Regions from separate parts of the Moritella sp. 24 genome, predicted to be linked through region 2. Evidence: predicted binding sites of a transcription regulator. Region 2 holds the regulator's gene; the other holds the start of a gene.

Region 1 (3,205 bases), 920 kb from region 2:
AAAAGAATTGTCCGCACTACTTGATGCGAATCCAATGAATCCGTTTTTGACCTTTGGTGCTGAAGCAATTGTATCAGAACAAGGTAATCTTATTGGTCACATTGAGCATCCTTTTTCTTATCAACAACTGACGCTATTACTTGGACGTTGCCAATCTTATCGTCAATGTGTCGCGAGTAAATTAGGTCAATCAGCATCGGCTTCAAAAGCATTAATTAAGCAGTTGGTTGGTCGTGGAGATGCAATTCAAAGTGTACGCCATCTTATTACACAAGTAGCGTCAAAAGGCGCAAATGTTTTAGTTTTGGGTGAATCTGGTACTGGTAAAGAAGTGATCGCTCGTTCAATTCATGATGCTTCATCACGTAGCGATGGGCCTTTTGTACCGGTTAACTGTGGTGCTATTCCAGCTGAATTGTTAGAGAGTGAATTATTTGGTCATGAAAAGGGTGCATTTACGGGCGCATTTTCTGCTCGTAAAGGCCGTTTTGAATTGGCGACTGGTGGTACGCTATTTCTTGATGAAATTGGTGATATGCCACAACCGATGCAAGTTAAATTATTACGTGTCTTACAAGAACGTATTTTTGAACGTGTGGGCGGCAGTAAAGCAATTAAAGCCGATGTGAGGGTTATTGCTGCGACTCACCGTAATTTAGAACAGATGATCATTGACGGTGAATTCCGTGAAGACTTATTTTATCGTTTAAATGTATTCCCAATTGAAAGTCCAGCGTTACGCGAACGCCCAGACGATATTCCATTATTGATCCAAGAATTGTTACGTAGACACGAAGCCGAGCACGATGCGACTATCTTATTTACGCAACGGGCAATGGAATCGTTAATGCAGCATTCATGGCCCGGTAATGTTCGTGAGTTATCTAACTTGATCGAACGTCTACTTATCATGACCGCGGGTAATATTGTTGATATTGCCGAACTGCCTGCGAAGTATCGCTATAATGATGACGGTGAAAGCCAGAATGGTAATCATGAACTACCGAGTGAGTTAGCTGAACGTGATGCTATTTCTGCGATGTTTAGTGATGATATCTTTGCTGATGTTGAAGAAGAACCACAAGAAGATGGCTTTTTCTCGATGCCAAGCAGCTTGCCTGAAACGGGGGTGAACCTCAAAGAAATGTTAGCTGAATTTGAAATTGATATGATTAAGCAGGCGCTCGATCAACAAGCGCATGTTGTCGCGCGCGCAGCAGATCAATTAGGCATGCGTCGTACAACCCTCGTTGAGAAAATGCGTAAATACGGATTACAAAAAGAGACCTAACTGGGTGTAAATAAACATAAAATTGTAATTTGTTATAATTCAAACCAAAAAGCTCAACATTAAGTTGGGCTTTTTTAGTTTTAAAACATGGTGTTATGAAAATAAATTAATTGGCACACTAAATGCATTGTTAGGCATGAGTCAATTTTTTAGCGGAGTACTACCATGGTACAAGAATCTTATCCAGGCGAATTAGCAGCACTGCGGGCACACAAAGATCGCAGTGAAAAGTTAGTGCAGGCATTACCGTCAGGTTTAGTGATTCTTGATGGCAATGGTATTGTCATTGAAGTTAACAAAGTGGCTGTGCAATTACTGGGTGAGCCGTTAATGGGCGCACGCTGGATGGATGTAATTCAGCGGGCATTTACTCCTAAAGCAGATGATGGACATGAGATATCATTGAAGAATGGCTGTAAAGTACAGCTTTCTATTACGACACTCGGCTCACAGCCGGGCCAGCTTATCATGCTGACAGACCTAACTTATACACGCCATCTACAAGAGCGTGTAAGCCATATGAAACAATTATCATCATTGGGTCGAATGGTCGCATCACTGGCACATCAAATACGTACCCCCTTGTCTGCGGCATTACTATATGGCTCTAATCTTGCGAACCCCAATTTACCACCTGCATCAAAGCAACGTTTTCAGAGCAAGCTTATTCAGCGTCTTAATGATTTAGAAAATCAGGTTAACGACATGCTGCTATTTGCGCGCACAGGTAAAGATTTAGTGGTTGAAGAGATTTCGCTACAAAATTTATTAGTACAAGTGCAAGCTGGTAGTGAAGCCATGATGTTGCAAACGGGCAGTAAAATGCAGGTGACATTACCTGAACCGGATTTATTAATTTTAGCCAATCGTAATGCACTCTCAAGTGCGATTGGTAACCTAATACAAAATGCATTACATGCGTGTGGGCAAGGTGCCAACCTTGCAATCTCTGCAATTAGATCAGGTGATGACAAAGTCGCTATTGTTGTATCTGATGATGGCCCTGGGATCTCGAAGGCAATGCAAATAAAGATTTTAGAACCTTTCTTTACCACTAAATCACAAGGCACTGGTTTAGGCTTGGCGGTTGTGCAAAGTGTGGTAAAAGCTCACCAAGGTAGTTTGGAGTTAGATTCAACTGAAGGTGAAGGCAGTAGTTTTAGTATAATCGTACCGCTACATCGCGTAGCAGAACCTCAACCAATGGTAATAGGCGGATAATATATGTCCCATTCTCAAATTCTTGTTGTTGAAGATGATCTCGGTCTTCGTGAAGCCTTGGTTGATACCTTATTAATGGCTGGTTATGAATGTGATGAAGTTGATAGTGGCGAAAGCGCACTGATTGCATTAGGTAAAAAGACCTATGATATGGTCGTGAGTGATATCCAAATGGGTGGCATGAGCGGGTTAACGTTATTACACAATATTAAGCAGAAATACCCTGAGTTACCTGTGTTGCTAATGACCGCTTACGCAAAAGTCGACGATGCTGTTGCAGCAATGCGCAGTGGTGCTGTGGACTATATTGGTAAACCTTTTTCTCCGGAAGTTTTGATCAATCAAGTTGGCCGTTATGTACCACCACAAAAGATAGCAAAACGTACACCTTGCTATGGTGATGAGAAAACAGAGCAGTTATTAAGCTTAGCGCGTAAAGTGGCTAAATCAGATGCAACAGTGATGGTGACCGGCCCAAGTGGTACGGGTAAAGAAGTACTATCCCGTTATATTCATGATAATTCGATGCGTTATGATGGTCCATTTGTGGCAATTAACTGCGCGGCGATCCCTGAAAACATGCTTGAAGCAACGTTGTTTGGCTATGAAAAAGGGGCCTTTACTGGTGCGATACAAGCATGTCCTGGTAAATTTGAGCAGGCTCAAAACGGCACGATTTTATTAGATGAAATA
Region 2 (3,205 bases):
AAGCATCACACTTAGCAAAAAGCTACAACAAACGTAAAGTTGTTTCAGATGTGAGTCTCGAAGTCGAATCAGGACAAATTGTTGGTTTACTTGGGCCTAATGGCGCGGGTAAAACAACGACCTTTTACATGGTTGTAGGCTTGGTTAAGCGAGATCATGGACAAATCTTCATTGATGACCAAGAATTAACGCATGAACCTATGCATATTCGAGCGCAACAAGGCATCGGTTATTTACCACAAGAAGCGTCTATTTTTCGCCGTTTATCAGTAACGAAAAATATTATGGCGATCTTAGAACTTCGCACAGAATTAAGCCGTTTTGAACGTGAAGAAAAACTAGAAGAATTGTTAGAAGAATTTCATATCACCCATATTCGCGATAGTTTAGGCATGAGCTTATCCGGTGGTGAACGCCGCCGTGTTGAGATCGCAAGAGCACTTGCCGCTGATCCCAAGTTCATTTTATTAGATGAACCTTTTGCAGGTGTAGATCCTATCTCTGTCGGCGATATTAAGAAGATTATTCAGCATCTACGTGATCGTGGTTTAGGGGTGTTAATTACCGACCATAACGTACGTGAAACGCTTGATGTATGTGAGCACTCTTACATTGTAAGCCACGGACATTTAATCGCATCTGGTACTTCTGAAGAAATTCTGTCCAACGAAAAAGTAAAAGAAGTGTACCTTGGAGATCAATTCCGACTATAGTTTGATATTGATATATAGCCGCATTAAGGAAGAGAGAGTAGTCGTTAGATGAAGCCATCATTACAACTTCGTATGAGTCAATCTCTGGCAATGACGCCACAGCTACAACAAGCGATTCGATTATTACAATTATCGACCTTGGAGTTACAGCAAGAGATTCAAGAAGCGTTAGACAGCAACCCGCTGCTAGAACAAGAAGATCCCAACACATCTCCGTCAAATGAGAGTGATAACGATGATTCACTTAACGCTGATAGTACTGACTCAATTACTGATACCAGCCAAATAGAAGTGAGCGATGCGCTTAATAGCGACTCAATGCCCGATGAGCTACCTAACGACAGCAACTGGGATGATGTTTATACCCCACAAACGCAAACTCACAGCGGTGGTAGCGCAGGTATTGATGGTTTAGACCAAGTTTACCAAGGTGAAACCAGCGAAGGCTTATACGAACATCTCATGTGGCAAATGGAATTAACCCCCTTCTCCGATACTGACCGTGCAATTGCAGTCGCGATTATTGATGGCATCGATAATTATGGCTACCTTAGCCAAACTTGTGACGATATTCTAACGAGTGTCAATATAGGTCATCAAGAAACCAATGACAGTGACGAAGAGCAGATCGAATTAGATGAAGTTGAAGCGGTATTAAAACGTATCCAACATTTTGATCCCATCGGTGTTGCTGCACGTTCATTACAAGAATGTTTATTAATCCAACTTCAACACTTACCCAAAAACACGCCTTGGTTAACCGAATGTCAGCAAGTAATCCAATCTCATATGGATTTATTAGGTAATCGAGACTATCGTCAATTAAGCCGTAAAACAAAATTAAAAGAGCCTCAACTCAAAGAGATCATGCAATTAATCCAGAGCCTAGAACCAAGGCCTGGAAATGCCATAGATCAAAGTGAAGGACTCTATGTTATCCCTGATGTTCTGGTAAAGAAAAAAAATAATCAGTGGATAGTCGAGTTAAATCCTGACATTGTGCCAAGATTAAAAGTGAACAATGAATATTCAAGCCTATCGACGGGTAACCGTAATAGTAGCGATGGACAATTTATTCGTACGCATGTTCAAGAAGCAAAATGGTTTATTAAAAGTTTAGAAAGTCGTAATGAAACGTTACTAAAAGTAACAAAATGCATTGTTCAACGCCAAATGGATTTCTTTGAATATGGTGATGAAGCCATGAAACCTATGGTGTTGAATGATATTGCAGAAGAAGTGGAAATGCACGAATCAACAATTTCTCGTGTCACAACGCAGAAGTTTATGCATACACCACGTGGTATTTTTGAATTGAAGTTTTTCTTTTCAAGCCATGTAAGTACAGATAACGGTGGTGAGTGCTCATCTACCGCTATCCGCGCATTAATTAAGAAATTGGTTGCGGCAGAAAATGCCATAAAACCATTAAGTGACAGCAAGATTGCTGATTTACTTGCTGATCAAGGTATCAAAGTGGCTCGACGCACTATTGCGAAGTATCGAGAAGCGCTCAGCATACCGCCATCTAATCAGCGTAAGAGCCTGCTATAAGGCTCATCTAACCTTCATATGGGAGACATATATGCAAATTAATTTAACAGGTAGACATGTAGACATTACAGATTCACTGAAAGATTACGTTGATAGCAAGTTTTCCAAATTAGAACGACATTTCGATCACATTAACAATATCCATGTGATTTTAAATGTCGAAAAACTACTCCAAATTGCAGAAGCCAAAATACATCTAAATGGGGGTGAAATCTTTGCCGTACATGAGCATAATGACATGTATGCCGCAATTGATGGCTTAATGGATAAGCTTGATCGCCAAGTGATTAAGCACAAAGAAAAATTAATCCGTCATTAATTTTTAGTCCCACTAATAAATAACCTAAAGGAAATAAACATTTCCTTTAGGTATTAATGCTTCTGACATAATTAAAACATATCATATCCAAATCAATTGCGGGATAATGAGCCCATTATTTTATATCGCTATCAGTTTTAAATTAGCTACCTAATTTTGACTAACACTAGGATATATTAGCTACGCAGATGTGAGGATAAAAGATGAAATTAATAATAGTCAGTGGCCAATCAGGTTCCGGTAAATCAATCGCATTACGGGTACTTGAAGATCTAGGCTACTACTGCGTAGATAACCTGCCTGTTAAATTATTACCACAACTATTACAAACCTTAAACGCCAAAACAGAAAAAGTCGCGGTGAGTATTGATGTGCGTAATCTACCGACTGATAAGAAAGAGTTAAATGACATTATTGAGGAGCTAAAAGCGAGCACCGAGCTAACAAGCTTATTCCTTGATACTAATAAATCAGTTCTAATCAAACGCTACAGTGAAACAAGACGACTTCACCCATTAACCAAAGGTGAATTTTCATTATCTCAAGCGATTGAAATAGAAGAAAAACGCTTACGTCCAATCGCCTTACACGCAGATTTAAAAATCGATACGACTGAACT

The links. Region 2 encodes sigma-54, which starts transcription at its own class of promoters, with help from an activator protein. Its sites were predicted from a motif close to GTTGGCACGNNNNTNGNNT; they were not measured.
Region 1: a site for sigma-54 is predicted at 1,401-1,419, ahead of HWV00_RS15430 (PAS domain-containing sensor histidine kinase). Genes of this name have one in related genera too.

Annotation. Positions count from the first base shown of each region.
Region 1 is NZ_CP056123.1:3,477,187-3,480,391, reverse strand. Features, by position in the region: gene HWV00_RS15435 (sigma-54 dependent transcriptional regulator) at 1-1,291, shown strand, start outside; gene HWV00_RS15430 (PAS domain-containing sensor histidine kinase) at 1,457-2,512, shown strand; gene HWV00_RS15425 (sigma-54 dependent transcriptional regulator) at 2,516-3,205, shown strand, end outside.
Region 2 is NZ_CP056123.1:4,399,424-4,402,628, forward strand. Features, by position in the region: gene lptB (LPS export ABC transporter ATP-binding protein) at 1-713, shown strand, start outside; gene HWV00_RS19660 (RNA polymerase factor sigma-54) at 762-2,267, shown strand; gene hpf (ribosome hibernation promoting factor) at 2,299-2,586, shown strand; gene rapZ (RNase adapter RapZ) at 2,790-3,205, shown strand, end outside.